One region of the Bradyrhizobium sp. PMVTL-01 genome, then DNA from elsewhere that is predicted to be linked to it. Evidence: predicted binding sites of a transcription regulator. Region 1 holds the regulator's gene; each other region holds the start of a gene.
The links. The regulator PhoB, encoded in region 1, activates phosphate uptake and scavenging genes when phosphate is short. The targets are predictions, from matches to a motif close to TGTCATNNANCTGTCAT.
Positions count from the first base shown of each region.

Region 2: the regulator PhoB is predicted to act here: its motif matches at 6,294-6,310, upstream of ACRQ5Q_RS24605 (RNA degradosome polyphosphate kinase).
Region 3: the regulator PhoB is predicted to act here: its motif matches at 1,886-1,902, upstream of phnF (phosphonate metabolism transcriptional regulator PhnF).
Region 4: the regulator PhoB is predicted to act here: its motif matches at 2,126-2,142, upstream of phnC (phosphonate ABC transporter ATP-binding protein).

Region 1 is NZ_CP193982.1:8,206,280-8,214,196, forward strand. It holds gene argF (ornithine carbamoyltransferase) at 1-219, opposite strand, end outside; gene ACRQ5Q_RS39565 (aspartate aminotransferase family protein) at 219-1,427, opposite strand; gene ACRQ5Q_RS39570 (GcrA family cell cycle regulator) at 1,881-2,393, shown strand; gene phoB (phosphate regulon transcriptional regulator PhoB) at 2,501-3,208, opposite strand; gene phoU (phosphate signaling complex protein PhoU) at 3,231-3,947, opposite strand; gene pstB (phosphate ABC transporter ATP-binding protein PstB) at 3,959-4,777, opposite strand; gene pstA (phosphate ABC transporter permease PstA) at 4,774-5,619, opposite strand; gene pstC (phosphate ABC transporter permease subunit PstC) at 5,621-6,610, opposite strand; gene pstS (phosphate ABC transporter substrate-binding protein PstS) at 6,750-7,763, opposite strand; gene ACRQ5Q_RS39605 (ATP-binding protein) at 7,908-7,917, opposite strand, start outside.
Region 2 is NZ_CP193982.1:5,027,865-5,035,781, reverse strand. It holds gene ACRQ5Q_RS24635 (ABC-F family ATP-binding cassette domain-containing protein) at 1-72, opposite strand, end outside; gene ACRQ5Q_RS24630 (hypothetical protein) at 210-383, opposite strand; gene ACRQ5Q_RS24625 (sulfur globule protein precursor) at 608-865, opposite strand; gene ndk (nucleoside-diphosphate kinase) at 1,177-1,599, shown strand; gene ACRQ5Q_RS24615 (TerC family protein) at 1,645-2,505, shown strand; gene ppx (exopolyphosphatase) at 2,510-4,012, opposite strand; gene ACRQ5Q_RS24605 (RNA degradosome polyphosphate kinase) at 4,028-6,220, opposite strand; gene ACRQ5Q_RS24600 (chromosomal replication initiator DnaA) at 6,362-7,039, opposite strand; gene ACRQ5Q_RS24595 (CDP-alcohol phosphatidyltransferase family protein) at 7,133-7,675, opposite strand; gene ACRQ5Q_RS24590 (hypothetical protein) at 7,826-7,917, opposite strand, start outside.
Region 3 is NZ_CP193982.1:7,992,040-7,999,956, reverse strand. It holds gene phnE (phosphonate ABC transporter, permease protein PhnE) at 1-94, shown strand, start outside; gene phnE (phosphonate ABC transporter, permease protein PhnE) at 91-936, shown strand; gene phnF (phosphonate metabolism transcriptional regulator PhnF) at 1,120-1,851, opposite strand; gene phnG (phosphonate C-P lyase system protein PhnG) at 1,969-2,433, shown strand; gene phnH (phosphonate C-P lyase system protein PhnH) at 2,438-3,043, shown strand; gene ACRQ5Q_RS38575 (carbon-phosphorus lyase complex subunit PhnI) at 3,047-4,150, shown strand; gene ACRQ5Q_RS38570 (alpha-D-ribose 1-methylphosphonate 5-phosphate C-P-lyase PhnJ) at 4,147-5,037, shown strand; gene phnK (phosphonate C-P lyase system protein PhnK) at 5,030-5,827, shown strand; gene phnL (phosphonate C-P lyase system protein PhnL) at 5,850-6,545, shown strand; gene ACRQ5Q_RS38555 (alpha-D-ribose 1-methylphosphonate 5-triphosphate diphosphatase) at 6,551-7,708, shown strand; gene phnN (phosphonate metabolism protein/1,5-bisphosphokinase (PRPP-forming) PhnN) at 7,705-7,917, shown strand, end outside.
Region 4 is NZ_CP193982.1:8,000,623-8,008,539, forward strand. It holds gene phnE (phosphonate ABC transporter, permease protein PhnE) at 1-125, opposite strand, end outside; gene phnD (phosphonate ABC transporter substrate-binding protein) at 204-1,139, opposite strand; gene phnC (phosphonate ABC transporter ATP-binding protein) at 1,205-2,014, opposite strand; gene ACRQ5Q_RS38615 (hypothetical protein) at 2,190-2,444, shown strand; gene ACRQ5Q_RS38620 (alpha-D-ribose 1-methylphosphonate 5-triphosphate diphosphatase) at 2,441-3,628, shown strand; gene ACRQ5Q_RS38625 (DUF1045 domain-containing protein) at 3,647-4,345, shown strand; gene ACRQ5Q_RS38630 (hypothetical protein) at 4,349-4,942, opposite strand; gene ACRQ5Q_RS38635 (selenium-binding protein SBP56-related protein) at 5,026-6,426, opposite strand; gene ACRQ5Q_RS38640 (dihydrodipicolinate synthase family protein) at 6,771-7,709, opposite strand; gene ACRQ5Q_RS38645 (methyl-accepting chemotaxis protein) at 7,833-7,917, opposite strand, start outside.

The sequences.
Region 1 (7,917 bases):
GGGCTCACCGCCGAGCTGGCGCATGGCGACGTCGAACGAGACGCGGGTGCGCGTCGAGGGACGCTCGAAGATCATCGCCAGCGTCTTGCCTTCGAGCGGCTTCACCGGCTGCTGCGCCTTCTGCTTCGCCTTCATGGCGGCGGAGGCGTCGAGCATGCTCTTGAGCTCCGACAACGGCAGCTCGTTGATGTCCAGGAAGTGCTTCGGCGACTTGCTCATCAGCTTGCAGCCCGCTTGGTCTGACTGGACGAGATCGCAGCGCAGGCGCGCTCCAGCCGCGCAACGCTGTCCTCGATCTCGGCCTCGGTGACGATCAACGGCGGCAGGAAGCGCACGACATTGTCGCCGGCGCCGACCGTGAGCAGCTTTTCATTGCGCAAGGCCGCAACGAGATCGCCCGAGGGCACCACGGCCTTGATGCCGATCAAGAGGCCCTCGCCACGCACCTCGCTGACGACGTCAGGGTGACGGTCGATCACGGAGGCGAGCTTCTGCTTGAGCAGCAGCGACATCTTCTGCACGTGGTCGAAGAAGCCGGGCTTGAGCATGATGTCGAGCACGGCATTGGCAGCCGCGATCGCCAGCGGATTCCCGCCGAACGTGGAGCCGTGCGAGCCGGGCCCCATGCCGGCTGCCGCCTCCGCGGTGGCCAGCACCGCGCCGATCGGGAAGCCGCCGCCGAGCGCCTTGGCGAGCGACATCACGTCAGGTGTGACGCCGGTGCGCCGATGCGCGAACAGATCTCCGGTGCGACCCATGCCGGTCTGCACCTCGTCGAAGGCGAGCAGCAGGCCCTTCTCGTCGCAGAGCTGACGCAGCGCCTTGAGGAAGGCGGGCGTCGACGATCGCACGCCGCCCTCACCCTGGATCGGCTCGAGCAGGATGCCGGCGGTCTGCGGACCGATCGCCTTCTTGACGGCTTCGATGTCACCATGCGGGACCTGGTCGAAGCCGTCCATCGGCGGGCCGAACCCTTCAAGATATTTTGCAGATCCCGTCGCAGCGAGCGTCGCCAGCGTGCGGCCGTGGAAGGCGCCCTCGAAGGTGATGATGCGGTAGCGCTCCGCATGGCCCTTGGAGAAGTGATGATGGCGGACCAGCTTGATCACGCCTTCCAGCGCTTCGGCGCCGGAATTGCAGAAGAACACGAAGTCCGCGAAGCTTTCCTGGCACAGACGCGCCGCGAGTTTCTCGCCGTCCGGGCTCTGGAACAGGTTCGACATGTGCCAGAGCTTGGTCGCCTGCTCCTGCAACGCCTTGACCAGCGCGGGATGGGCATGGCCGAGCGCGTTGACGGCGACGCCCGAGGTGAAATCGAGATAGCGCTCGCCATTGGTCGCGATCAGCCAGCAGCCTTCGCCGCGCTCGAAACCGAGGTTGGCCCTGGCGAAAACGGGGAGCAAATGCGGCGCGGCGCTGTCAGTCATGACGATCACTTGATGTTGCGGACGGCCTGAAGCGCTCACGCAGCGCACCATCAACCGGCCCGGAAAACGAAACGTGCCGCCTTTTAAGGGCGGCACGTGGCACTATCTTATGCCGGGTAGAACGGGTGTCAATGCCGCCTGAAAGCCCCGGGAAACGCTGAATCCGTAGTCTTGCGGTGCCGGATTTGCGGGGTTTTTGCCACGGAACATGTGGAAGCGAGTCGGCTGACTCTTGCGCGTGAGTCACGCCATATTGTAGCGTTTGGCTTGTCAGATACGACATCTCGTGCAGCAGTTCTGATCCTCTAAGTCCTCATGTACCGGCGTAAACGTTCGGGCGTTCTGGTTACGCCCGGCGAGCCTTAAGGGATTCTGGCGGCACGGGTTTTTCGAGGCTTAGGCATTCGCCGCGAGGCGCCAGGACGGCAGCCGCACGGCGAGGGAAAGGGTGCAATGACGGTTTTGACCTGGTCCGACGATCGCGTCGAGCAGCTGAAAAAGCTCTGGGAGGCCGGATTGTCGGCCAGCCAGATCGCAGCCGAGCTCGGCAACGTGACCCGTAATGCCGTGATCGGCAAGGTGCACAGGCTCGGCCTGTCGGGCCGCGCCAAGAGCCCCTCATCGGCAGCTCCCCGGCCGCGCAAGGCGCGCCCGGCTCAGCACATGATGCGGGTCAGCCGCCCGATTGCGCGCGGCAACACCGCGCTGGCGCAGGCCTTCGAGGTCGAGGTCGAGGCAGAGCCTGTGACCTACGACAACGTGGTGCCGATGAGCCAGCGGCTGTCGCTGCTCGAGTTGAACGAGGCGACCTGCCACTGGCCGGTCGGCGATCCCTCGAGCCCGGATTTCTTCTTCTGCGGCGGCAAGGCGCTCTCCGGCCTGCCCTACTGCGCCCAGCATTCGCGCGTCGCGTATCAGCCCGCGGCCGACCGCCGTCGCGCGCCGGCAAAGCCCGGCACGCGCTGAGCACGGCTTTAAACTACCTCGTCCCGACGTGAGGCCGGGACGACAACCGAGACATAAACAAGCGCGCCACGTGGCGCGCTTTTTGTTTGGCTTGCTCGAAGCCGCTCTCAGGTCTGCTCGGCCTTCGCAAAGCGATCGTCGAGCGCGTAGCCGGCGCCGCGGACGGTGCGGATCGGGTCCTGCTCGCGGCCGAGATTGAGCAGCTTGCGCAGGCGGCCGATATGGACGTCGACGGTGCGCTCGTCGATGTAGATGTCGCGGCCCCAGACACTGTCGAGCAGCTGCTCGCGCGAGAACACGCGACCGGGATGCTCGAGGAAGAACTCGAGCAGGCGATACTCGGTCGGACCGAGATCGATCGGCCGGCCCGAGCGCGCGACGCGGCGCTTCTCGCGGTCGAGCTCGATGTCGCCATAGGCGAGCACGGTGGCGAGCCGCTCGGGGCTGGCGCGCCGCAACAGGCCCTTCACCCGCGCCAGCAGCTCGGGCACCGAGAACGGCTTGACGATGTAGTCGTCGGCGCCGGTCGCAAGCCCCCGCACCCGCTCGCTCTCCTCGCCACGCGCGGTGAGCATGATGATCGGTAGCTGCTTGGTCTCGGGACGGGTGCGCAGCCTCCGGCACAGCTCGATGCCGGAGAGCCCCGGCAGCATCCAGTCGAGCACGATCAGGTCGGGGATGTGCTCCTTGAGGCGGGTGTCGGCATCGTCGCCGCGCATCACCGTCTCGACGTCATAGCCGTCGCCTTCGAGGTTGTAGCGGAGAAGCTCGGTGAGAGCTTCCTCGTCCTCAACCACCATGATGCGTGCGCCCATCGGCTCGTCGCTCCTTGAGTCTTCAGGTATTCGGGACCGTCGTGGCGAAGGTCGTCATGTCGCCCTTCGGCCGCTTGTCGGTGATGGCCTGACCCTCGATCATGTAGAACACGGTCTCGGCGATGTTGGTGGCGTGGTCGCCGATCCGCTCGATGTTCTTGGCACAGAACATCAGATGGATGCAGAACGAGATGTTGCGCGGATCCTCCATCATGTAGGTGAGGAGTTCGCGGAACAGCGAGGTGCAGATGGCGTCGACTTCCTCGTCGCCCTTCCACACCGCCATCGCCGCCGGCAGATCGTGCGCGGCATAGGCGTCCAGCACCGACTTGACCTGCTGCTGCACGAGGTCGGTCATGTGCTCCAGGCCGCGGAACAGTTTGAGCGGATGGAAGTCGGCATCGAGCGCGGCGACGCGCTTGCCCATGTTCTTGGCGAGGTCGCCGATGCGCTCGAGGTCGGTCGCAACGCGCATGGCGCCGACGATCTCGCGCAGGTCCACCGCCATCGGCTGGCGGCGGGCGATCGTGAGCACGGCGCGCTCCTCGATCTTCTTCTGCAGCGCGTCGAGCTCGGCATCGGTGGTGACGACGCGCTGGCCGAGCGCGACGTCGCGGCGGATCAGCGCGTCGACGGAATCGACGATCATGCGCTCGGCGATACCGCCCATCTCGGCGACGAGCCGAGTGAGCTCCTGGAGGTCGGTGTCGAAGGCCTTTGCGGTATGTTCAGAACCCATGTCCCGTCTCCTCAGCCGAACCGGCCGGTGATGTAATCCTGCGTGCGCCGATCGCTCGGCGACGTGAAGATCTTGCTGGTGTCGTCGAACTCGATCAGCTCGCCGAGATACATGAAGGCGGTCTTGTCGGAGACGCGCGCCGCCTGCTGCATGTTGTGGGTAACGATCGCGATCGTGTAGTTCTCGGACAATTCCTGGATCAGCTCCTCGACCTTGGCGGTCGAGATCGGGTCGAGCGCCGAGCAGGGCTCGTCGAACAAAATCACTTCAGGGCGGACCGCGACGGTGCGGGCGATGCAGAGGCGCTGCTGCTGGCCGCCGGAGAGCGACAGGCCCGAGGCGTTGAGCTTGTCCTTGACCTCGTTCCACAGCGCGCCGCCGCGCAGCGCCTTCTCGACCCGGTCGTCCATCTCGGACTTCGAGATCTTCTCATAGAGGCGGATGCCGAAGGCGATGTTCTCGTAGATCGTCATCGGGAACGGCGTCGGCTTCTGGAACACCATGCCCACCCGGGCGCGCAGCAGGTTCAGGTCCAGCTTGGGATCGAGGATGTTGGTCTGGTCGAGCATCAGCTGACCGGTGGCGCGCTGGCCTGGATAGAGGTCGTACATCCGGTTGAAGATGCGCAGCAGGGTCGACTTGCCGCAGCCCGACGGGCCGATGAACGCCGTGACGCGGTTGGTGCCGAGCGTCAAATTGATGTTCTTCAGCGCGTGGTGGTCGCCGTAATAGAAGTTGAGGTTGCGCACCGTCACCTTGGCGGGCGCTTCCGGCATCGGCTGCGAGGCCAGATGCGCGTTGGAACTCACGGATACGGAAAGATCGGTCATTTTGCAGTCCTCTCGGCGCCGAGGATGCGCGCGCCAATGTTCAGGGCAAGCACGGTGAGCGTGATCAGCAGCGCGCCGCTCCAGGCGAGCTGCTTCCAGTAGGCGTAGGGGCTCTGCACGAAGTTGTTGATGGTGACCGGCAGGTTCGCCATCGTCTTGTTCAGGCTGAGGCTGAAGAACTGGTTCGACAGCGCGGTGAAGAGCAGCGGCGCGGTCTCGCCGGCGACGCGGGCGGTGGCGAGCAGCACGCCGGTGATGAGACCCGAGCGGGCCGCACGATAGGCGATGCGCTTGATCACCAGCGAGCGCGGCAGGCCGAGCGCACTTGCCGCCTCGCGCAGCGCGTTCGGCACCAGGAGCAGCATGTCCTCGGTCGTGCGCACCACCACCGGGATGACGATCACGGCGAGCGCGAGCGCGCCCGCAATCGCCGAGAAGCCGCGCATCGGCACCACCACCGCACCGTAGATGAACAGGCCGATGATGATCGAGGGCGCCGAGAGCAGGATGTCGTTGATGAAGCGGATCACCGAGGTCAGCTTGTCGTTGCGGCCGTACTCGGCGAGATAGGTGCCGGCGAACAGGCCCAGCGGCGCGCCGATGCCGACGCCGAGCACGGTCATGATGATCGAGCCGACGATGGCGTTGCGCAGGCCGCCTTCGGTCGAGCCCGGAGGCGGTGTGTCCGCGACGAAGATCTGCAGGTTCAGACCGGCAATACCGTTGTAGAGCAGCGTGATCAGGATCAGCGCAAGCCAGGTGACGCCGAAGGCGGCGGCGGCAATGCAGAGCCCGCGGATCACGATGTCCTTGCGGCGGCGGCGGGCGTAGATCGGGTTCATTTCACTTCCCCGCCTTCTTTTCCAGACGCAGCAGCATCAGCCGAGCGGCCGCGAGCACGAAGAACGTCAGCACGAACAGGAGCAGGCCGAGCAGTATCAGGCCGGACTGGTGCAGGCCGTCGCTCTCGGCGAATTCGGACGCGATCGCCGCCGAGATCGTCGTGCCGGGCGCGAAGATCGACGAGGAGATCCGGAACGAGTTGCCGATGATGAAGGTCACCGCCATGGTCTCGCCGAGCGCGCGGCCCAGCGCCAGCATGACGCCGCCGATGATGCCGACGCGGGTGTAGGGGATCACCACGCTGCGGACGACTTCCCAGGTGGTGCAGCCGACGCCGTAGGCGGCCTCCTTTAGCACCGGCGGCACGGTCTTGAACACGTCGACCGAGATCGAGGTGATAAAGGGCAGCACCATGATGGCGAGGATCAGCGCGGCGTTGAACAGGCTGAGATAGGACGGCGGCCCCGCGAAGATCGCACCCAGCACAGGGACGCCGTCAAAGATCCTGATCATGAAGGGCTGGAACGTGTTGGCCAGGAACGGGCCGAGCACGAAGAAGCCCCACATGCCATAGATGATCGAGGGAATGCCGGCGAGCAGCTCGACAGCCATGCCGATCGGGCGGCGCAGCCATTGCGGGCACAGCTCGGTGAGGAAAATGGCAATGCCGAGACCAACCGGAATGGCGATCAGCATCGCGATGAAGGAGGTGACCAACGTGCCGTACATCGGCCCGAGCGCGCCCAGCACGGGCGGATCGGCCGACGGCGCCCAACGCTGCGTCCACAGGAAGGAGATGCCGTACTCCTTCATCGCCGGGAAGGCGCCGACGATGAGCGAGACGATGATGCCGCCGAGAATGAGTAGCACCGAGATCGCGGACAGCCGCGTGATCCAGTAGAAGGTGACGTCACCGAGCTTGAACGCGCTCAAGGCCTTGGCGCGATCATACGGTCCGGCAGCATCAATTACGTCGCTCTCGACAGCCATCTCAGCCACGCCGATCCCCTGTAGCCGTTATTCATATACGCTTGTTGTTTGTCGGTGGCGCGCTCCGGAGGCGGCGCAAGGCCGATCCGGAGCGGAGATCTTGGAGATCATCCCGGCACCATGCCGGGACAGGAGCGCCTTAGCTCTTGATCTCGGCAGCCCAGGTCTTCTCGATCAGCTGAACGACGCTGTCGGGCATCGGGATGTAGTCGAGTTCCTCAGCCATCTTGCCGCCGTTCTTGAAGGCCCAGCGGAAGAACTTGATGGCTTCCTGCGAGGCCGCCTTGTCGGTGGCTTCCTTGTGCATGAGGATGAAGGTCGCCGCGGTGATCGGCCAGGACTTGTCGCCGGGCTGGTCGGTCAGGATGACGTAGTAGCCGGGCGCCTTGGCCCAGTCGGCATTGGAGGCGGCCGCCTGGAACGCCTCGACGGTCGGCTGCACCGGCTTGCCGGCCTTGTTGACGAGACCGGTGTAGGTCAGCTTGTTCTGCTTGGCATAGGCGTACTCGACGTAGCCGATCGAGTTCTTGGTCTGGCTGATGTTGCCCGACACGCCTTCATTGCCCTTGGCGCCGACGCCGACCGGCCACTCGACCGCGGTGCCCTCGCCGACCTTGCTCTTCCAGTCCGCGCTGGCCTTGGAGAGATAGTTGGTGAAGTTGAAGGTGGTGCCTGAGCCGTCCGAGCGGCGAACCACGGTGATGGCGTCCGACGGCAGCTTCACGTTCGGATTGAGCTTCTTGATCGCGGCGTCGTCCCACTTGGTGATCTTGCCGAGATAGATTCCGGCCAGGGTCTCGCCGTCGAACACGATCTCGCCCGGCTTCACACCCTCGATGTTGACGACGGGGACGATGGCGCCCATCACCATCGGCCACTGGACGAGGCCGTCCTTCTCGAGCTGCTCGGCCTTGAGCGGCGCGTCGCTGGCGCCGAAGGTCACGGTCTTGGCCTGGATCTGCTTGATGCCGCCGCCCGAACCGATCGACTGGTAGTTCAGACCGTTGCCGGTCTGCTTCTTATAGGCATCAGCCCATTTGGAATAGATCGGGAACGGGAAGGTCGCACCGGCGCCCGTGATATCGGCGGCGGAGGCCACCGTCGTCGTTGCGGCGACCAAGCCGGCAGCGACGATCGTTTTGATGAAATTCATGCTGGTCTCCATACAGGGGAGCGAAGCGCCATCCGCGCCCGATCGCGCTCCCCGCGCCGCCCCGTTTAGGAGCGGTCGGCTGTGCTTTTACGAAGGTTTCGTGACAGTCGGATGACACCACCAAGCGATTGAAAACGCTCGGTTTCAGGCTTGC
Region 2 (7,917 bases), 3.2 Mb from region 1:
GATCTGCACGGAACTCTGGTCAATCAAAAGGCGTCCGGCGAGGCGGATGGAAAGGTCGGTGATTGAGAGCATGCGGCCTTGTCACCGCAAGGCGCGTCGAACGCAACTCGTTTTTCAGTCAGATCGTTGTTTGAGCATGATCCGCACAAAGACGTTCCGCGTTTGTCGCGCGGCGCCCGAAAACGGCTTCGCACTTTTCCGGATCATGCTCAGTGTGCCTCGCGCTCGCGCCGCTTCAGCTCGTTCAGGAGCTGCTCGAGATGGGTCGGCAAGCGGGGGTCGGGCCGCAGGCTCTGCTCGAGCCGTTCGCCCACCGCATCGCAGATCGCGCGGCTGGTGCGCCGGTCCATCTGTTCGCTGTCATTGGCGCGAAGGCCGGACATGATCGGTTCCATGTTGCAGAGTAAAGACACGGTACCAAGTCATTGGCCCCCCAAATGGTTTCGCCGTTCTCGGGGGATGTCCAACGTTCTAGCAAAAATTGTATGTCCTCGTCCTGGCTGCCCAAAATGAGGCCCCGGCGGGGGGGATCGCCGGGGCCTCTCCAGAGGGGTACCTGGGGGGCATAGGTACCTTTGGAAGGTGCTTTAAGAAGGTGCTGTCGGGCTCAGTAGCAGCGGTTGATCAGCCGCCAGCGGGGTCCCCAGGGGGTCGGGACCAGCCGGCGCACGTAGCAGCCGCCATAACCGTAGGAGACGGGGGCATAGGCATAGAAGCGCGGGCCACCCCAGCCGTAGCCGTGGTGCCAGCCGCCTCCGTGCCAGCCCCAGCCGCCGCCATGCCAATGTGCGGAGGCCGAGGTCGGTGCCAGCGCGGCACCCAGCGCGACCGCGGCAACGGCGGCAAGCGAAAGTTTCCTCAACATGGTGATCTCCTCAAAACTGCCGGCGCGGGGCTATCGCGTCGATGGAAAGGCCGCCGAAACGTTCCGCCCTTGATCAAGCTTCGGTTTCGATAAGCCCGACCCTACGCCAGCGAGGCTGAACCAAACCCTGAATGGTGGCTTCAGATTCGGTTCATCTGGGTGAAATCTCGGTAATCCACCCAAAATCCGATTGGGCTGCCCTGCGGCGAAGCGCCCGTGTGGGGTGTCTGGCGGTCGCTTGCCGTCCGGCAAAGGCGCCGATATAAGCCCCCGCAACTCCGAACCACCGCTTTCTTCCCAAGGACAAGATAATGGCCATCGAACGCACTTTCTCGATCATCAAGCCCGACGCGACCGAGCGTAACCTGACCGGCGCGGTCAATGCCGTGATCGAGAAGGCGGGCCTGCGCATCGTCGCGCAGAAGCGCATCCGCATGACCAAGGAACAGGCCGAGACCTTCTATGCAGTCCACAAGGCCCGTCCGTTCTTCGGCGAGCTCGTCGAGTTCATGACTTCGGGCCCGGTCGTGGTGCAGGTGCTCGAGGGCGAGGGCGCGATCGCCAAGTATCGCGAAGTGATGGGCGCGACCGATCCGGCAAAGGCCGCCGAAGGCACCGTCCGCAAGCTTTACGCAAAGTCGATCGGCGAGAATTCGGTGCACGGTTCTGACGCGCCGGAGACCGCCGCGATCGAGATCGCGCAGTTCTTCTCGGGCAACGAGATCGTCGGCTGATTCGTCAGCCGAAACACTTAAGTTGACGGGGGATAAGGACTCATTGTGAACTGGCTCTGGCAGATCTTCGATCCCGCTGCGATCGGGGCATTCTTCACCCAGTTCCGCAATGAGATGGCCGAGCCGACGTTCTGGATTGCGGTCGGCAAGATCATCTGGATCAACATCCTGCTCTCCGGCGACAACGCGCTGGTGATCGCACTTGCCTGCCGCGGCCTCAAGCCGCGGCACCGGCTCTGGGGCATGATCCTGGGCGCCGGCGCGGCCGTGCTGCTGCGGATCATCTTCACCGGCATCGTCGCGAGCCTGATGGAGCTCCCGTACCTCAAGCTCGTCGGCGGTCTCGCGCTGATCGTGATTGCGGCCAAGCTGCTGGTGCCGGAAAACGAGGATGAGGACGACGTCGAGTCCGCCTCGCATCTGTGGCAGGCGGTGCAGATCGTCGTCGTCGCCGACATCGTTATGAGTCTCGACAACGTCATTGCGGTCGCCGCCGCCGCCAATGGCAGCGTGCCGCTGCTGATCCTCGGCCTTGCCATCAGCGTGCCCCTGATCGTCGCCGGTGCGGCCTTGATCATGGCGCTGCTCGCCAAGCTGCCGGTGCTGGTGTGGGCCGGTGCTGCGCTGCTCGGCTGGATCGCTGGCGAGGTGATCGCGACCGACCCCGGCGTGGCGCCGAGGCTGCACACGCTGTTCGACGGCCCGCTTGGTGCCTCGCTGGACAAGATCCTCGCCGGCTTGCGCATCCCGCTGCAATTCGGCCATGGCGGGTCGGGCGGCGAATATCTCTGTGCGGCGCTCGGTGTCGTCGTCGTGCTGGTCGTCGGCACGATCTGGCGACGGCGTAGCCTGAGTGCGGCCGCGCTGGAATCCTCCGAGCGGCACGCCAAGGCGTCGGCGAAGTAGTTCTTTAGCGCCGGACGATGGAGCCGGCGCGTCCGACAAGGCGAGCGAGCTGCTTGAAGCGGCTGCCGACGCGGTCGGCGACGAGATCCACGAGCCGGTGCTCGAACACCAGCATCAATTTGCGGCCCTGGGTACGGAAATGCGTGGCGGTCAAGACGCCCGGCCGCGCCGCCGAGATCAGATGCGCGACGCGGAACGCCGCGCCGAGCAGGCGGGCGCGCTCGAGCTGCGCCGGCGTCAGCAGCTCCTGCATGGTGACCGGCGGCTGGTTCTCCTCACTGAGACCCGCATAGCGATAGAACACCGACAGGCCGACGAAGGCGCGCTCGGTGTGGGTGATCGCACCGAAATTGCCGTTGACGACGAGGCTGAGCGTCTGCTCGCCCCGGTGATCGGGGTGCACGCGCCAGCCGATGTCGGAGAGCAGGCAGGCGGTGTGGCGCAGGCGGCGATCCTCCTCGGTCTCGCGCAGCTTCACCACGCGCACGAGGCGATCGGTCCAGGCGATCAGCTCGCGGGCGTGCCTGGCCGAGCGCGACAGCAGCTCATTGAGCTCCTCCGCCGCGCAGATCAGTCCGTCCTTGTTGCGCTCGGCCTCCGGCAGCTTCTCGTGCAAGAGGCCCTCGCGCACGCCGAAGGTCGAGAACACGATCGTCTTGGGCTTCGCCACGCGGATGATGTGCTCGAGCACCAAGGCCGCATAGGTGAGGAGCGGGCGGCGTGCGTCAGCGACGATCTCGATGTCGGCGAGCATGTCGGCGGCCGCCAGACGCCGCAGCCTGCGAGAAAAGTCGAGCGCCTCGGCTGCGGAAATCGAATAGCCGTGCATCACCTGGAGCGGATAGCCGCTCTGGATGATGTGGATGCGCGCGAGCGCGCGCCAGGTGCCGCCGACGGCGTAGAAGGCGCGGCCGCGGCCGGCAGTGAGCAGCTGCACCTCGTCGAGCTCCTCGCGCACGATACGGTCGGCGCGCTTGAGCGATTTGTGGGCGAGGTCCTGCAGCGCGAGGCCGCCGAGCGGCAGCGTGACGCCGCTGCGCACGCTGTTCCTGCGCACGTCGATCAGCTCGAGCGAGCCGCCGCCGAGGTCGCCGACGATGCCGTCGGGATGGTGGATCCCGGAGATTACGCCAAGCGCCGACAGCCGCGCCTCGCGCGGACCCGACAGGATCTCGATCTTGACGGCGCAGATGCGCTCGGCCTTCGCGATGAAGTCGGGGCCGTTGGAGGCGTCGCGGCAGGCGGCAGTGGCGATCGCGAACACCCGACCGACCTGCATCACGCGGCACAGCGCGCGGAAGCGCTTGAGCGAGGTCAGCGCCTTGTCGACGGCATCGGGCGCGAGCAGGCCCGTGCTCTGCACCTCGCGCCCGAGGCCGCACAGCGTCTTTTCGTTGAAGATCGGAATGAGGCTCCGCGCCAGCGCCTCGTAAACGACGAGACGTACCGAGTTGGAACCGATGTCGATGACCGCGACAGTGCCGCCGCGCTTGCGCGGCCGCGTCACGTCAGGGATCCCGGATCAGGAGTGATGACGTTCATTCCGGCGCGTGAGACGGCGCGGCGAGGATTCCTTGAGCGACTTTCCACGGCCAGACAGACTCGGATTTGTCATGAAGTAGTTGTGGACGTTGAAAGGCTCCTCGCCCTTCGCCGCCTTCATACGCGTTGAGGAACCGTCCGGCAACAACTGCCAGCTCTGCTCATTGTCCTTCAGATTCGCGACCATGATCTGTTCGAGAACCTGCTGATGCACCGTGGGATTTTGCAGCGGACACAGCACCTCGACGCGGCGGTCGAGGTTGCGCGGCATCATGTCGGCCGAGGAGATATACACAGCCGCTTTCGCGCTCGGCAGGCCCTGACCCATGCCGAAGCAGTAGATTCGGCCGTGTTCCAGGAAGCGTCCGATGATCGACTTGACGCGGATGTTCTCCGACAGGCCGGGAATGCCGGGCCTGAGGCAGCAGATGCCGCGCACCACCAGCTCGACCTGCACGCCGGCCTGCGAGGCCTCGTAGAGCGCGTCGATGATGTCGGGATCGACCAGCGCATTCATCTTCATCCAGACCGCGCCGGGACGGCCGTGCCGCGCATGCGCGGTCTCGCCCTGGATGTGCTCGATGATGCGCTTGCGCAGCGTCAGCGGTGATACCGCCATTTTTTCCAGATCGCTCGGCGCGGCATAGCCCGTGATGAAGTTGAACACGCGCGCCGCATCGCGGCCGATGGTCGGATCCGAGGTGAAGTAGGAGAGATCGGTATAGATACGCGCGGTGACCGGGTGGTAGTTGCCGGTGCCGGTGTGAACGTACGTCGTGAGGCTGCCGCTTTCACGGCGGACCACCATCGAGAGCTTTGCGTGCGTCTTCAATTCGAGGAAGCCGTAGACGACCTGCACGCCGGCGCGCTCCAGGTCGCGCGCCCAGCGGATGTTGGCCTCCTCGTCGAAGCGCGCCTTCAGCTCGATCAGCGCGGTGACGGACTTGCCGGCTTCGGCAGCCTCCGCCAGCGCGCGCACGATCGGCGAGTTGTTGGAGGTGCGGTAGAGCGTCTGCTTGATCGCGACGACGTCGGGGTCGCGCGCGGCCTGCTGCAGGAACTGGACGACGACATCGAAGGATTCATAGGGATGGTGGACGATCAGGTCCTTCTGCCGGATCGCGGCAAAGATGTCGCCCCCATGCTCGCGAACGCGCTCGGGATGGCGGGGCACGTAAGGGGTGAATTCGAGGTCGGGCCGATCTAGGCGGGTGAGCTGCGAGAGCTCGTTCATCGCCTGCACGCCGTCGACCAGGAACACCTCGTCGTCGGCGGCCGAGAGCGCATGCTGCACGAAGTTGCGCAACTCTTCAGGCATCTTGGCGTCGATCTCGAGCCGGATCACCGATCCGCGGCGGCGGCGCTTCAGCGCGGTCTCGAACAGGCGGACGAGGTCTTCGGCCTCTTCCTCGATTTCGAGCTCGGAGTCGCGGATGATGCGGAAGGCGCCCTGGCCGCGCAAATTGTAGCCGGGGAACAGGCGGTTGATGAACAGGGCGGTTGCCTGTTCCAGCGAAATCAGCCTGACGGCCTTGCCCTCGGAGGGCAAGCGGATGAAGCGGTCGATCTTGCCGGGCATGCGGATCAGCGCGTTCATCTGCTTGCCGTCGGCAGCGCGGGTGAGCTGGAGCGCGATGGTGAAGCCGAGGCTCGGAATGAACGGGAAGGGGTGGGCCGGGTCGATCGCCAGCGGCGTCAGCAGCGGGAAGACGTTGTTGAGGAAGTAGTCCTCCACCCAGGTCCGTTCCGGCTTGGTGACGTCCTTGCCGTCCACCAGGACGATGCCGACGTGGGCCAGCGTGCCGCGCAGGTCGCGCCAGATCGCCTGCTGGTCCGAGGCGAGCTGGGACACGGTGCGGTTGATCAGCGCGAGCTGCTCGGCCGGCGTCAGGCCGTCGGGGCTCCGCTCGGCGATGCCCTCGCGCACCTGTGCCTTGATGCCGGCGACGCGGACCATGAAGAATTCGTCGAGGTTGTTTGCCGAAATCGACAGGAATCGCACCCGTTCCAGCATCGGATGGCTCGGATTGACCGATTCCTCCAGGACGCGGCGGTTGAAATGCAGCCAGGACAGTTCGCGGTTAATGAACCGTTCGGGGCTCGATGCGATCGCCGGGAGGCCCTCGGTCTCCGCGGCTTTTTCTTTGATTTCAACGGCTTGCGCAGAGTCCATGAGAGGTCGATCCATCCAGTTCACCCCAATTTGCGACTTATGCGCAAAACCGGCGGGAGCATGTGTTAGAGCGATGACGTTTCGATGACATTGATGTTCCGCCGCTCCGCGCCGTCAAGCAGTGTGAGGACCGGGCGAGGGTCAGGCGTCCCGCAGCAGCTCGGCGGCCAGGGCCCGGGTGACGGGCCGGCCGAGGCGCAGGGCCTCGCTGTCGAGCAATTCCACGGCCTGCCGGGCCGCCGCCGAGGACCGCTCCAGCCGGGTGGCGAGGTAGCCGACCACGCTCTCGTCCACAATGAGCTGGCGATCGGCGCAGAATTTGACGATGAGGCCGCGGAACAGCTGGTCGTCGGGCGTCAGCAGCGTGACCACAGGCACGGCGCGCAGCCGCGAGCGCAGGTCGCGGAGCTCGATATCGAGCGAGGCCGGTGCGTCACGTCCGGTGAAGAGGACGAAGGCGCCGTCCTCGCGGGCGAGATTCATCAGGTGGAAGAGGGCGCGTTCGTCAAAATTTTTCGCCCTGAGATCCTCGACCACCAGGGCACCGGTGGCGAGCGCGGCCGGAACGCCCGCAGCGGTGAGAGCATTGGCGGTGGTCGACCGAGCGCCGGCCTCCTCGGCCCAGATCGCGGCGAGATGGCTCTTGCCGCTGCCTTCGGGCCCGGCCAGCCACATGATGCGGTTCGGCCATTCCGGCCAGCCGTCGATCAAGCCGAGGCCGGCGGCGTTGGCAGGGCCTTCGAGGAAATTGTCCCGGCTGAGGCTCTCCGCATGCGGAAGCGAGAATGCCAATTGTCGGGGGTGAACGCGGCCTGCCACGCTAGCTTTGCTCCGTGCCGGCGCGCCGGCTTGGTTTGACGAGATTCGACTTGATCGAGCGGGAGTTGGCCTTTTGCGGGGCCGCGTCCCATCTCATTTGGCCTCGATCGTGCTCATGTGCCGCAGCCACTCGACGAGGTAGAGCGACACGGAGGAGAGCGTGAAGACCGTGACGAGGCCCATCATGATCATATCATAGGGCTCAGGCCTGAAGCCGAAGGCAAGAGACGCCAGCACCAGGGCGGCGTAGGCGACCTGGGCGGCTGTGTTTAGCTTGGATACTTTCGATGGCTTCATCTCGACCGGCTTGTCGAACAGCCAGGACACGATCACGGCTGCGACGATCATGATATCGCGCGACACAACAAGGATCACGACCCAGCGCGGGATGTCGCCCCAGATGCCGAGCGCCAGGTAGATCGACACGAGCAGCGCCTTGTCTGCGAGCGGATCCAGCAGGGCACCGAGCTCGCTCGCCATATTGAAGCGCTTGGCCAGGAAGCCGTCGACGGCGTCGCTGATGCCCGCAATCAGGAAGACGGCAAACGCCACCTCCATTTGGCTGGACACGATGGCCCAGACGATGATTGGGACCAGCATGATGCGGCCCAGGGTAATGATGTTCGGAATACTCACACTCGCGTTTTTGTACCTCGTTGTATTGACTAGATATTTCCAGCTTCCGTTTATTTTCACTTGCATTTTTCCGGTCTGTATCGCGCTTTGTAGCTTACGCCGGTTCGGGAACCGCGCCCAATTTGGGCATTTTGCGCCCAAAAGCGCGCCCTAACTCAAAGCTTCTTTCGCCGCCTTTAGGTCCCTAGCCTGAACTCCCGCATGGCCGAGGACGGCGTCGCCCTGCATCGAAACTAGGGCGT
Region 3 (7,917 bases), 210 kb from region 1:
CATCCTGCTCACCATCATCATCACCGTCTTCATCATCGACATCACCACCGGCTGGCTGCGCGGCCGCCTGTTCGGCAAGGAGGCGCGGACGTGACGCCGCAGGAGGTCGATACGCGCGAGATTCGCGCGCGTTATCCCGACGTGTTCGAAAGGCCGGCATCGGCGCGGCTCGCAACACCTGCGATGATCGTTGCGGCATTCGCGATCCTCACTTACGGCCTCGTCGATCTCGATTTCTCGCCGTCGCGTTTCTTCACCGGCCTCAGCCAGCTCGGCTGGATCAGCCTGATGATGATCCCGCCGGATCCCGGCTCCTCGCTGCCGGTCTATCTGGAGGCGCTGGGTGAGACGCTCTCGATCGCGCTCCTGGGCACCACGCTGGCGGCGGTGTTCGCGCTTCCGGTGAGCCTGCTGGCGGCGCGCAACGTCATACCCTCACAGATCCTGCGCTTTCCTGTTCGCCGTTTTTTGGATTCGATCCGAGGCGTCGACACGCTGATCTGGGCGCTGGTGTGGATCAACGTCGTCGGCCTCGGCCCGTTCGCCGGCGTGCTCGCCATCGCCGTGTCGGATTTCGGCGCATTCGGAAAACTGTTCTCGGAGGCGATCGAGGGCGCCGACCAGAAGCAGGTCGAGGGCATTCGCGCCTCCGGCGGGAGCGCGCTGCACGAGATCCGCTTCGGCCTGCTGCCGCAGGTTCTGCCCGTGATCGCCGGCCAGGTGCTCTATTTCATCGAATCCAACACGCGCTCGGCCACCATCATCGGTATCGTCGGTGCCGGCGGCATCGGCCTCCAACTCGCCGAGCAGATCCGCGTGCTGGAATGGCAGAGAGTGTCGTTCCTGATCCTGATGATCCTGGTCGCGGTCGCCGCGATCGATTTCATCTCGGGCAAGCTGCGGTTTGCAATCATCGGAAGGCGGGCGGTGGCCTGAGGTTTTCGCCTCTCCCCGCCTGCGGGGAGAGGCCGGAATTTGCGAAGCAAATTCCGGGTGAGGGGGACCCTCAGCGAGTCCGTCTCTCACCGTCATTGCGGAAGCGGCCCCTCACCCCAACCCTCTCAGCGCGAGCGAAGCTCGTCGCGGCCCGTAAGAACGGGGAGAGGGAGAACAGGCAACTCACCCGTTCTCCACCAGGAACTCCACCCGCTCCGCGGCAAACCGCGAATGCTTCGTCACCAGCGGCTTGCCGGCGAGATCGTGGTCGGTGGCGTCGACGACCAGGATCGGCCGCCCCAGCGGTAGGTCGAGCCGCGCGGCGTCGGTGGCGTCGACGATGCCGGCGGTGATCCGGGTTGCGCCGCGGCGATAATCGCGGACGCCAAAATGCTCGAGCAGCTTCGTCATCGAGCGCGTTGCGGCGAACACTTCGCCTGCGCCCGGAAACAGTTCCGCCGACAGCCAGGTGGTGGAGACACAGATCGGCGTGCGGTCGGCAAGCCGGATCGCCTCGATCCGCACCAGCGGCGCGCCGGTCTTCAGTCCCAGCTCCCGCGCCAGCTCGCGCGTCGCGACGTCATCGGTCGCCTCGATCAGCCGGCCATGCGGTTCGCGGCCATCGGCGCCGACGATCTCGGAGAAGCGTGTTCGCGAGCGCAACGGATAGGCGAGCTTCTGCGCCTCGACATAGGTTCCGCTGCCGCGCTCGGCACGCACCAGCCCACGCTCGGCAAGCGCGGCCAGCGCGCGTCGTACCGTGTGGCGGTTCACGCGGTAGGTTTCGGCGATCTCCATCTCGCCCGGCAACTTGTCGCCGGCCGCGAAGCGGCCGTCGGCGATGCCGCGCTCGATGCCGTCGGCAACGAGGCGCCACAGCGCGACGCCCGACGAGGCTGTGTCCTGCATGCTCATGTCGTCGGTGAGCCTAGCCCGAAAATCACATCTGTGTCACGAAACAGTCATGGCGCGCCCGTATGAAGTTGTCTATTATCATAGACAACTTGGATTCGGCAAGTTCTCAAAAGTTCGATGGATCAGGTGACCCAGCACAATAACCAGCAAGCCCAGCGCAAGGCCGCGATGGCCGTGCTGGCGCACGCGGAGGCGGGCGAGATCGCCGCTCGCCTGCGCGATCTCGCCCTGCCGGCTCATCAGAATCTGCGTGCGCCGGAGAACGGCCTCGTGATGCTGCGCGGCCGGGTCGGCGGCGACGGCGCACCGTTCAACCTCGGCGAAGCCACGGTGTCGCGCGCGGCGGTGCGGCTCGCGAGCGGCGAGGTCGGCTTCGGCTACGCGCTGGGGCGCGACGGTGAGAAGGCGCGGCTGATCGCACTGTGCGATGCGCTGGTGCAGTCCCGCGATTTCGGCGGGCTGGTCGAGCGCGACGTTATCGCGCCGTTGCGCGAGCAGCTGATGGTCAGGCGGACGCGGGCGGCGGAAGAGACCGCCGCGACGAAGGTCGATTTCTACACCATGGTGCGCGGTGAGGGGTGAGGTCATGACCACGATTGCGGAATTGCCGCCGGGCTTCGCCGACAAGGTCTTGTCGGCGCAATCGACCTTTCGTTCGGTCATGGATGCGATGGCGCGGCCGGGCTCCGTTCAGCGCATCGTGCCGATGGCGGGCGCGCCCGGCGTGATGATGCGCGGTACCGCCGCGATCGCGCTGACGCTGTTCGACCACGATACGCCGCTCTGGCTCGACGCGCGGATGGCGGAGAGTTCCGACGTGACCAAGTGGCTGAAATTCCACACCGGCGCGCCGGTCGTGCAGGATTCATCGGTGGCTTCATTCGCGCTCATCAGCGATGGCGGTGCGCTGCCCTCGCTCGAGCGCTTCGCGCTCGGCACCGGCGAGTATCCTGATCGTTCGACCACGGTGATCATTCAGGTCGACAGCCTCAATTCCGGCTGCAACTTCGAGCTGCGCGGTCCCGGCATCGATGGCTTCGCGACGCTGCAGGCGTCGATCAAGCTCGACCTGTTCGAGCGCCTGCATATGAACGAAGCACTGTTTCCGCGCGGCATCGACGTCGTGCTGGTCGCCGATGACGCCGTGGTCGCGATCCCCCGCACCACGCGCGTCGTGAGCAAGGGAAGCTGAAGCATGTATGTCGCAGTCAAAGGCGGCGAACGCGCCATCGAGAACGCCCATCGCCTGCTCGCGCATAAGCGGCGCGGCGATCAAAGCGTTACGGAAATCTCCCTCGATCAGATCTCGGAGCAGCTTGGGCTCGCAGTCGACCGCGTCATGAGCGAAGGCTCGCTCTATGACCGCGAGCTCGCGGCGCTCGCCATCAAGCAGGCGCGCGGGGATTTGATCGAGGCGATCTTCCTGGTCCGCGCCTTCCGCGCCACGCTGCCGCGTTTCGGCGCCAGCGAGCCGGTCGACACCGGCGCGATGCGGGTGCAGCGGCGCGTGTCGGCGACCTTCAAGGACATTCCCGGCGGCCAGATCTTAGGTCCGACCTTCGACTATTCACACCGCCTGCTCGACCCGTCGCTCGCTGAAGGTTTTGTGCCGGAGACGCCGGCGACGGCCGAAGCTTCCGCTGCGGCGACGCCGCGCGTCACCGACATTCTCGGCCGCGATGGGCTGATCGAATCCTCGCCGCCAGCCGAGGACGGCGCCAATGTCGGCGATCTCACCCGCGAGCCGCTGAATTTTCCGGCCGAGCGCGACCTGCGCCTGCAAAACCTCGCGCGCGGCGACGAAGGCTTTCTGCTGGCGATGGGCTATTCCACGCAGCGCGGCTACGGCCGCAATCACCCCTTTGTCGGCGAGATCCGCTTCGGCGAGGTCGAGGTCGAATTTCTCGCGGAAGACGTCGGCTTCGCCGTGCCGCTCGGCGCGATCGAGCTCACCGAGTGCCAGATGGTCAACCAGTTCAAGGGTTCTGCGAAGGAAGCGCCGTGCTTCACCCGCGGCTACGGCCTCGCCTTCGGCCAGAGCGAACGCAAGACCATGTCGATGGCGCTGGTCGATCGCGCGCTGCGTGCTCGCGAGCTCGGCGAGGAGGCGCTCGCCCCCGCGCAAGACGAGGAATTCGTGATGTCGCATTCCGACAACGTCCAGGCGACCGGCTTCGTCGAACACCTGAAGCTGCCGCATTACGTCGACTTCCAGTCCGAGCTTGGCCTGCTGCGCAAGCTGCGCCAGGAGTTCGCCGATGCCAATGCGCCCGACGCCATGAAGGAGGCCGCGGAATGAACGCGCCCGCCTACAACTTCGCCTATCTGGACGAGCAGACCAAGCGGATGATCCGCCGCGCGATCCTGAAAGCCATCGCGATCCCCGGCTATCAGGTGCCGTTCGCCAGCCGCGAAATGCCGATGCCCTATGGCTGGGGCACCGGCGGCGTGCAGGTGACCGCCGCGATCCTCGGACCCCAGGACGTGCTGAAGGTGATCGATCAGGGTTCTGACGACACCACGAATGCGATCTCGATCCGCAAGTTCTTCGCCAAGACCGCCGGCGTTGCGACGACGACGGCGACGGACGAGGCGACGGTGATCCAGACCCGTCACCGCATCCCGGAGACGGCGCTGCACGCGAACCAGGTGCTGGTCTATCAGGTGCCGATCCCGGAGCCCCTGCGTTTCCTCGAGCCGCGCGAGACCGAGACGCGGCGCATGCATGCGCTCGCCGAGTACGGCCTGATGCACGTGAAGCTCTACGAGGACATCGCCCGCTTCGGCCATATCGCCACCGCCTACGCCTATCCAGTCAAGGTCAACGCGCGCTACGTGATGGACCCGTCGCCGACGCCGAAATTCGACAATCCCAAGATGGACAATTGCCCGGCCTTGCAATTGTTCGGTGCCGGCCGCGAGAAGCGCATCTACGCGATCCCGCCCTACACCCAGGTGGTCTCGCTCGATTTCGAGGATCACCCGTTCGAGCCCTACCGCTTCAACGCGCCCTGCGCGCTGTGCGGCGCGGAGAACTCCTATCTCGACGAGATCGTGACCGACGACAAGGGCGGCCGCATGTTCGTCTGCTCGGACACCGACTATTGCGAGGGCCGCCAGGCCGCCGGCCATCACGGCAGCCTGAGTGCTGCTCCCTACAAGGAGAAGGCGGGCGCACATGGGTGATCTCGACGTGCTTGAAAACGACCAGCCGCTGCTGGTTGCGGAGTCGCTCAGCAAGTCGTTCGGCCGCATCGCCGCCTGCCGCGACGTGTCGTTCTCGCTCTATCCGGGCGAGGTGCTGGCGATTGTCGGCGAATCCGGCTCGGGAAAGTCGACCCTGCTGCAGATGCTGTCGGGCCAGCTCGCCCCGAGCTCGGGCCATGTGTCCTACCGGATGCGCGACGGCGCCACCCGCGATCTCGCCACCCTCGGCGAGGCCGAGCGCCGCTTCCTGTTCCGCACCGACTGGGGCTTTGTGCACCAGGATCCGGCGCAGGGCCTGCGCATGGCGGTGTCGGCCGGCGCCAATGTCGGCGAGCGGCTGATGGCGGTGGGCTGGAATCACTACGGCCGCATCCGCGACACCGCGTCGGACTGGCTCACCCGCGTCGAGATCGACACGGCGCGCATCGACGATGCGCCGCGCACCTATTCCGGCGGCATGCGCCAGCGCCTCCAGATCGCTCGCAACCTCGTCACCGAGCCGCGGCTGGTGTTCATGGACGAGCCGACCGGCGGACTTGACGTATCGGTGCAGGCCCGCCTGCTCGACCTCCTGCGCAGCCTCGTTGCCGAGCTACACCTCGCCGTCGTCATCGTCACCCACGATCTCGCGGTCGCACGCCTCTTGTCACATCGCGTGATGGTGATGAAGGGTGGCCGCGTCATCGAGACCGGTCTCACCGACCAGGTGCTCGACGATCCCCGTGAGCCCTATACCCAGCTCCTAGTCTCCTCGATCCTGCCGCCATGAACTTTACAATATGAGTTTTTCAATGACCGCCATGATCGACATCACTGACGCCGGCAAGACCTTTACGATGCACCTGCAAGGCGGCATCGAATTGCCGGTCGTCAGGGGCGTGACCTTCCAGGTCAATCCCGGCGAATGCGTCGTGCTCTCCGGACCTTCCGGTGCCGGCAAATCGTCGATCCTGAAGATGATCTTTGGCAACTACCGCTGCGACAGCGGCCGCATCGGTATCCGCCATCGCGGCGCGGTGGTCGATCTCGCCACCGCCGAGCCGCGGCAGGTGCTCAACATCCGCCGCTCCACCATCGGCTATGTCAGCCAGTTCCTGCGGGCCGTGCCGCGCGTTGCGACCATGGACGTCGTTGCCGAGCCGCTGATCGTCGATGGCTTGGCGCGAGCCGATGCGCAGGCGCGCGCCGGCGAGCTGCTGCATCGCCTCAACATTCCCGAAAGACTTTGGCAGCTTCCGCCCGCCACCTTCTCCGGCGGCGAGCAGCAGCGCGTGAACATCGCGCGCGGCTTCATCTCCGACCTGCCGATCCTGCTGCTGGATGAGCCGACCGCATCGCTCGATGCCGCCAACCGCGCCGTGGTGGTCGAACTCGTCGCCGAGAAGAAACGACAGGGCGTCGCCATGGTGGCCATTGTCCATGACGACGAAATCCGTCATTTGATTGCCGACCGCATCGTCGACGTCACCAGCTTTGCCGCCGCCTGAAGGACATGGAAATGAAGCCAAAGGACACAGTGATCGCCAACGCCAGGATCGTGCTGGCGGACCGGGTGATCGAGCAGGGCTGGCTCGCGCTTGCCGACGGACGCATCGCCGAGATCGGTGAGAGCAGGGCGCCCGCGGGCGCCGAGGATGCCGGCGGCGACCTCATCATGCCCGGCCTGATCGAGCTGCACACCGATCATCTCGAAGCGCATTACGTGCCGCGGCCAAAGGTGTTCTGGAATCCGGTCGCCGCCGTCATCTCCTATGACGGCCAGCTTGCGACCTCGGGCATCACCACCGTGTTCGACTCGCTCCGGGTCTGGCGCGAGGACGGGGCGGAGGAGGTCGATGGCCGCGCCGGCGTGCTCGCCGCCGCGATCACCACTGCGCGCGAGGCCAGCCTGCTGCGCGCCGACCACTTCCTGCACCTGCGCTGCGAGATCCCGATGCCGAGCGTGGTCGAGGAAGCGAAGGAACTGGTCGACCGACCCGACGTCAAGCTGATGTCGCTGATGGACCACACCCCTGGCCAGCGCCAGTTCCGCGACGAGATCAAGCTGCGCGACTATTATCGCGGCAAGGGCGGCGGCAAGACCGACGCCGAGCTCGACGAGCTGTTCGCAAAGCGCTTCGAATATCAGAGGCTCTACGCCGCCGCCAACATGCGCGAGATCGTTGCGCTGGCGCATGAGTACAGGATCCCGCTGGCGAGCCACGACGACACCACCGAGGAGAACGTCGCGGATGCCGTGCGCGACCGCGTGTCGGTGGCGGAGTTCCCGACCACGCTGGAGGCCGCGCGCGGCCTGCACCAAGCCGGCATCGACATTCTGATGGGCGCGCCGAACGTTGTTCGCGGCGGCTCGCATTCCGGCAACATCGCCGCGGTCGATCTCGCCCGCGAAGGCCTGCTCGACATCCTGTCGTCGGACTACATCCCGTCCAGCCTCCTGATGGCCGCGCTGCAACTGCCGGAGCACGTGCCCGCGATCAGCCTTCCGGCGGCGGTTCGCACCGTGACCAAGGCACCGGCCGAGGCGGTTGGCCTCACCGATCGCGGCGAAGTCGCAACCGGCAAGCGCGCCGATCTGATCCGCGTGCACGTTGCCGGCCGCGTGCCGGTGGTCCGCAGCGTCTGGCGCGAAGGATACCGCGTCGCATGAGGGAGACCGCGACCATGGCCGAGGGCGAGGCGGGTGCGATCGGCCCCGGCCGGCTCGTGCTCGTGGTCGGTCCCAGCGGTGCCGGCAAGGATACCTTGCTGCGGCTGGCGCAAGTGGCCTGCAGCGACGATGATGACATCGTCTTTCCGCGCCGTGTCGTGACGCGCGCCTCCTCGGCCGATGAAGACAATATCGCGGTGAGCCCCGAC
Region 4 (7,917 bases), 210 kb from region 1:
AGCGCTGCGGCAAAGACCGCAGCGCCCAACAGCAGACGAAGCCGCCGGCGCGAGACCGCCTGGCGATAGGCGGCATTCAGCGCGGCAAGCTGCTGCTCGGGAAGGATGGAAACCGCTACGGTCATTGGGTCATTGCGCGTGGTCGTTCACAAAGAGAAAGAGCCGGGTCCATCGACCCGGCTCAAGTGGCTCGTCCCGAAAGCTCAGGACGCCTTCTTCTTACGCAGCGCATCGACGAACTTGATCAGCTCGATCGTGCCGTCCCAATCCTTGGTGGTGGCGGGATGAAAACCCTTCTTCTGGCCATCCTGGAGGCGGTCGAAGGCCGCCTTGTCCTTGGCCGGCGCGTCGAAGAACGCCTTCGCGATCGCCGCCTTGGCCTCCTCCGGGAGGTCGGAGTTGTAGGCGTAGGGGCCGTTGATGATGGGCGCCGACTTGTGGATGATGCGGAAATCGTCCTTCTTCATCGGCGAGCCGTCGGCGTTCTTCAGCATGCCCTTGGTCAGCATCTGCGCCAGCGTCGAATCGTCGTCGCTGGTCCACTGGTTGGCGGCAACATCGACCGTGCCCTGCGCCAGCGCCAGCATCGCGTTCTCATGGCTGCCGGTGAAGACGACCTTGCCGAAATAGCTGTCGGCGTCCGCGATGCCCATCTTGTCGAGCTCGAAGCGCGGCACGTTGTTGCCGGAGGTCGAGTTCGGGTCGACCAGGCCGAGGTTCTTGCCCTTGAGCTGGTCGATGCTCTTGTAGGGGCTGTTCGCCTTGACGAAAAACACCGAGTAATAGCCGGTCGAGCCGTCGGCGTTGATGTCGTTGGCGAAGGCGTCGGTCTTGACGCCGGTCAGGCGGGCGCGCGCGAACGACGCCGAGCCGTAGCTGGCGATATGAATGTTACCGGCGCGCTGGCCCTCGATGACGGCGGCGTAGTCGTTGGCGATGCGCAGCGTGACCTTCACGCCCAGCTCCTTGGAGAGATAGCTCATGAACGGCGCCCAGCGCTCGGTCACGCCCGAGGCGTTTTCCGCCGGAATGACCGCGAAGGTCAGCTCGGGATATTTTGCTTTCCAGTCCTGGGCGGAGGCAGAAGCGGTGAAGGCAAGCGCGGCGGCGCCGGCAAGGATTAATCTGCGAGTGATCATGATACCCTCTTCATCGGTTGGGGTCGGTTGACTCAAAACTGGCAACTGAACAGGTGCGACGCGGCTCAGGCCGCCGCGGCGGTTCCCAGCGCCGGCACGCCCTCGGGCGTCGGGACCGGCATGCCACCCATGACGTCGGCGGCTTCGAGATCGTAGAGCTCACGCGCGACATGATCAGTCAGCGCGGACGGCGCGCCGTCGAACACCACGCGGCCGGCGGCCATGCCGATCAGGCGGTCACAATAGGTGCGGGCGAGATCGAGCGAATGCAGGTTGCAGAGCACGGTGATGCCGAAGTGCTTGTTGATGCGCAAAAGCGCATCCATCACGATCTTGGTGTTGCGCGGATCGAGCGAGGCGATCGGCTCGTCGGCGAGGATGATGTCGGGCTGCTGCACCAGCGCGCGCGCGATGGCGACGCGCTGCTGTTGACCTCCGGAGAGCTGATCGGCGCGCTGGGCCGCCAGCGAAGCAATGTCGAATTGTTCGAGCGCCGACATCGCCAGCGCCTTGTCCTGCTCAGGCCAGATCTGCGACAGCGAGCGCCAGGCGGGCATGGTGGCGAGACGCCCCATCAGGACGTTGGTGAGGACGTCGAGCCGACCGACCAGGTTGAACTGCTGGAAGATCATCGCCGCGCGGGCGCGCCATTGCCGCAGCTCGCTGCCGCGCAGCGCGGTGACGTCGGTGCCGTCGAACAGGATGCGCCCTTGCGTCGGCGTCACCAGGCGGTTGATGGTCCGGAGCAGCGTCGACTTGCCGGCACCGGATCGTCCGATCACACCGACGAAACCGCCGGGGGAGATTTGAAACGAAGCGTCGTCCACCGCGGCTTTTGCGCCAAAGCGGCACGTCAGACCTTCAACCACCAGCATGCAGGGGCTCCAGAGTAGCTGGAAGCCACCGCTAACGCCGGCGCTTGACACTCGTGTGACACGCGCATTGCGATGCGGCGATCCTGCACACCTCATCCCCTGTCATCGCTGCGTCATGATATTGTCATCAAGTCCCTCGAAGAGGATTGCCTACCCTCGAACGTTCGGACGCAACATGGTCGGCAAGGTGCTTTCAGTCCGACCGACCATCAATGCTTCCGCCAAGTTGTACGAGACCCGGCTCGGCGCGCGGCGGTTCTCGGAAGAGATCGCCGACCGGCTCGCAAGGCTCGCCTGGTGGGACTGGGATCACGACAAGTTGCGTGAAGCCCTGCCCCATTTCCGCAAGCCCGGGATTGAAGATTTCCTCGCCGCGTATGAAGCACGAGCAAATTCCCCTCGCAGCAGCAAGAAAAGCGCAATCGCGTGACAGACATTTTCCTTGAAGGCGGCCGGGCCCTGATCGGCACCGAGATCGTCGAAGCCTCTCTGAGCGTGTCCGGAACTGATATCGCGGAGATCGACGGCTCGCGCGGCCGGACGCGGCTCGGGATCGATGCGCGCAACCTGCTGGTGCTGCCTGGCATCGTCGATCTGCACGGCGATGCCTTCGAGCGGCAGATGATGCCGCGTGCCGGGGTCGATTTCCCGATCGACGTCGCGCTCGCCGACAGCGACCGCCAGGCGATCAGCAACGGCATCACCACCGTGTTCCACGCCACGACCTGCTCGTGGGAGCCGGGCCTGCGCAGCGCCGACAACGCGCGCGGACTGATGGAGGCGATCGAGCGGCAGCGTCCGCAATTCGCGGCCGACACCCGCTTCCATCTGCGCCACGAGACCTACAATCTCGACGCGGAGGCAGAGATCAGTCAGTGGCTCATAGAGGGTCGCGTCGACCTGTTCGCCTTCAACGACCACATGGACGGCACCGTGGCCGACTTGGCCAAGCCGCGCAAGCGCAACCGCATGGTTGAGCGCACGGGGCTGTCGAGCGAGGCGTTCGACCGGCTGGTCGAGCGCGTGGTCACACGCGCCGCCGAGGTGCCGGCTTCGGTATCGAGGCTCGCCGCCGCAGCCCGCGGAGCGGAGGTGCGCATGCTCTCGCATGACGATGCGAGCCCGGCGATGCGCCGGGAGTTTCGCGAGCTGGGCGCCGACATCGCGGAATTCCCGATCAACGAAGAGACGGCGCGCGCAGCGGCAGGCCATGGCGATGCCATCGTCTACGGCGCGCCGAACGTCGTCCGCGGCGGCAGCCACACCGGCTGGACCAAGGCATCCGACATGATCGCCAAGGGGCTCTGCTCGGTGCTGGCGTCCGACTATTACTATCCCGCGCAGCTGCTCGCAGCCTTCCGCCTCGCCGCCGATCGCGTGCTGCCGCTGACGCAGGCCTGGGATCTGGTCTCGGCCGGCCCCGCACGCGCGACCGGCCTCGCCGATCGCGGCGAGATCGCGGAGGGACGCCGCGCCGATATTCTGCTCGTCGACGACAGCGTGCCGCTACGGCCGCGGATCATCGCGGTGATATCGGGTGGAAAGCTCGTGCATCTCACCGATGCGACGCGGCTGCTCAGCGCTGCGCCGCGCGAGGCTATCGTCGCGGCCTAAATTGGTTATGCTGAGGTGATGACAGGTTTTCCCCGCTACGCGATCTATTTTGCCGCAGGCGCCGACAGCGCCCTCTCCCGGTTCGGCGCCGAATTGCTCGGCTACGACGCCCACACCGGTGACGAGCTGCCGTTTCCGCAGCAAGCACTGCATGTCGTCCCGGACTGGCGGGACGTCAGCGCCGATCCCCGCAAATACGGCTTTCACGCCACGCTGAAGGCGCCGATGGCGCTGGCGTCGGGCAAGACCGAGGCCGGGCTGATGGCCGCCTGCGCCGCCTTCGCGGGCAAGGCGCGGCCCGTTCCGGTGATCCGCCCCGTCGTCGATGCCATCAGCGGGTTCATCGCCGTGATTCCGACCGAGCCGGTCGAAGCGCTCCAAGAGCTCGCCGCCGATTGCGTCCGCAATTTCGACGCCTACCGTGCGCCGCTGACGGCGGAAGAACGCGCGCGGCGCAAGCCCGAAAAGCTCAGCGAGCGGCAGCGCGACTATCTCGCTCGCTGGGGCTATCCTTACGTGATGGAAGAATTCCGCTTCCACATGACGCTGACGGGGCGGCTGGATGCGGAGCGGCGCGGGCCGATCCTGGCGATGCTGCGGGACCGGTTTGCGGCGCTGAGGCTCGATGCGCTTGAGATCAATCGCATCACGCTGTTCAGGCAGGATGGCGCCAAGGCGCGCTTTCGCATCGTCGGCGAGTGGGCTCTGGCGCGGTAGACATCAGCGCCAGCTCGCAAGATTGAACAGGAGCGCCACGGCGCCGACCAGAACCAGGCTGGCCGCCCAGACTGCATCCAGGTTGAACCAGCTCCGCGAGACGAACTTCAATCCCAGATAGCGGTAGACCAGCCACGCCAGACATCCGCCGGCACCGACCATGGCGGTCACGTGCACCAGGGACACCAGCACCGCCATCCCGAGATTTGCCTTCATCAGCGTGCCCGCGGCCTCATGGCCCGCATCGAGATCGAAAGCCTGGCAGAGCCCGAGATAGATCGGCACGAGCATCAGGGCGGCGCCGTGAGCAATGGCGACGGCAAACGACCAGAGCGCCAATTGCGTTGGCGGAATTCGTGCCAGCGCGCGCGGATGACGCCGGTCGATCAGCCGATAGACGCCGAAGCCGATGACGAGAAGGCTCGCACAGAGCTGGATCGGACGCTGCCACGCGGCCAGCACGAGCAGGAACGCGAATGGCAGCAGCACGAGAAGTGTGGCCAAGAGATGCCCGGCCCCCAGGGCCCACAACGCGCGGAAGAGCGCGCGAGGGCTCTTGTCCAGGAGTCCAGCCGAAACCGCGAGCGGCCATCCCATTCCCGGATTGACCCCGTGGTAGAGACCGCTCGCAACGAGCGCGAGCCACAGCCAGCCAAGCGCCGGGCTCGCATGCGTCCCATCTAGACCGACGGGTAGCAAAAGGAGTCGGTCGAACAATCGCCGCCCTCGAGCCTGATCTGGTGCGCACGATATCCGTCGGGGAAGCTCACGAAATAGTCCCTGTCGAGCTCGAGGCCGCCGTTGCGACCGACATTGGCCATGACCTCCACGCCCGGAACCCCGTCGGGATAGAACTGATCGTCCCAGGTGGAATAGAGCGAATTGGTCCAGTACACGCGCCGGCCGTCGCGGCTGATCTCGACCATCTGCGGCCCCGCTGCAAAGGCCTTGCCGTTCGGATGGGGCGTGCGGCGTGCGATGCCGCCAATGTGGACGGAGCCCGCAAGCTTCGGCTTTCTGGGATCGCTGACGTCGTACTGGCGCATCTCACCCGTGCCCCAACACGAGACATAGAGAAACCGGTCATCCATCGACAGGTCGATGTCCGTCACGAGCGGCGGCACGGCGCCAAATCCCTGCAGCAGCGGCGGCAGCTTCTCCTTGGGCGCGGGTTCGGGAGGGATCGTCGCCGTCTTCTCGGCATGGAATTTTCCACCCTCGCGCCACCAGGTCCAGATCGATGCTTCGAGGTTGGTGGTGTCGACCACGACGCCGACGAAGCCGTATTCGCGAACCGGATCGTGCGCGGGCCGCACCTCCAGCGCCATCTGATGGTTGGCGCCGAGGTCGATGGTCTGGACGTTGCGACGGGCGCGAAGGTCCCAGAAGTGGAGACGATGGCCGTATTTATTCGCAAGCAGATCTTCCGGGACGATCCCGTTCTCGAACTGCGGTGGCAACGCCCATTCGCTCGTCACCATGTAGTCGCGCGGCAGATTCCACCAGAAATCATAATGCAGTGTCTGCGGACCTCGGTCGATCTCCCATCGTCCAAGCACCTCGAACGTCTCGCAATCCATGATGAAGACGCCTGGAGGTCCGTTGGTGCCATCCTTGCCGCCGCCGCCCAGCGTGCTCACATAAATGCCGTCCGGCCCGCAATGGATGGTGTGTGGCCGCGAGTAACCGGTCTTCTTGAAGACCTCCTCCGGTTCGATGATCTTGTGGATCTTGGCCTTGGTCGGATCGGGCTTGGTATCGATGATGTAGATCCGCGACGAGCGCAGCCCGGGGATGATGAGATAGCGCCGCTCGATGAAGGCGTGTCCGGCGAGCGGCGACAGGGCGGAAGAGCAGGCATTCCAGCCGAAATGATGAAACTCATCGCCCCTGTTGGGCATCGTCACGGTGTGAACGATCTGGCTATAGCTCGGCGATCCCGGCTTGACGTCGATGACCGCGAGAGCATCCGGCTTCGAGAAATCCGGACTGAGCAGCAAGGTGTAGGCAAAGTTCTCCGCAGGCGCTTCCATCGCAAGCTTGGGCGATGCGTGAAAGGTGGGATCCGGCCTCATCGTCATGGCACTGCCTCCCTGTTCTGTCGGTTCGCTCCAACCCGGCTCGGGATAACGGCATAATGAAGAGGTGTTTACGCGATGTCTTGGGATGCTCCGCAGAGCCGGTTGGCGAACCTAGAATATGTCATCGCCGGCCCGGGGGAAACCGGCCGAACCGCGCTAATTCGACGCCTTCGGCCGAGAATGGGGCAGTTGCCTGCTCGCTTGCCCGGGACGACGTTGTGGGGGGAAATTGGCTCAACTGGTTCCGTGATTGCGAGCGAAGCGAAGCAATCCAGGCCTTCTCCGCAGATTCGGTCTGGATTTTGCTTCGTCGCAAGGGCTCCTCGCAATGACGGCAGAGGGGCTTACTTGCCCCACCGCAGCGCCAGTGCATCGCGCTCCTTGGCGAGCTCCAGCAGTCCCGCGCGCGTCGCCGGATGCAATGGCTGCAAGGGATGCCGCACGGCCTCGGACTTGATCACGCCGCCGGCCTGCATCATCACCTTGCAGGCGATCAGGCCGCATTGGCGATTCTCGTAGTTGATCAGCGGCAGCCAGCGCTCGTAGGCGGCTTTCGCCTTTTCGCGGTCGCCGGCGAAATAGGGATCGATGATTTGGCGGATGCCGTCCGGATAGCCGCCGCCAGTCATCGCGCCGGTGGCGCCGGCGTCGAGATCGGCGAGTAGCGTGATCGCCTCCTCGCCGTCCCAAGGGCCCTCGATGTCCTTGCCGCCGGCCTCGATCAGGTTACGGAGCTTTGCGGCCGCGCCCGGAACCTCGATCTTGAAATAGCGGATGTTGGAGAATTCGCACGACAGCCGGGCCAGCAGCTCGACCGACAGCGGCGTGCCGGCGACCGGCGCGTCCTGGATCATGATGGGAATGTTGATCGCGCCCGAGAGCACCTTGAAGAACTCGACGATGCCCTTCTCGGGGACGCGGAAGGTCGCGCCATGATAGGGCGGCATCACCATCACCATGGCGGCGCCAGCGGCTTCGGCCTGCTTGCTGCGCGCGGCGCAGACGGCCGAGCTGAAATGGGTCGTGGTCACGATCACGGGAACCCGGCCCGCGACATGCTCCAGCACCGTATGCATCACGGTTTCGCGCTCGGCATCGGTGAGCACGAACTGCTCGGAGAAGTTGGCGAGGATGCAGATTCCATGCGAGCCGGCGTCGATCATGAAGTCGATGCAGCGACGCTGGCCTTGGAGGTCGAGCTCGCCGCGCTCGTCGAAGATGGTGGGCGCGACCGGGAACACGCCGCGATAGGGGCGCTGGGCCTTGTGTGAGGTGACCGGCATCGAACTCTCCATCCTCAGGTGTCTTGCGTCTGTCCTCGCGAAAGCGGCGCGGCGGCACAGATGTAGCCGCCGCGCGGACCGGCGGCAATGCCCGCGCGACGCTGGGATGGAGGACGAGCGAAGTTACGCGGTCTTCACCGTGCCAAGGAAGCCCTCGACCGCGACGCGGAGCCGATCGGCATCGGCCGACATCTTCTTCACGGATTCC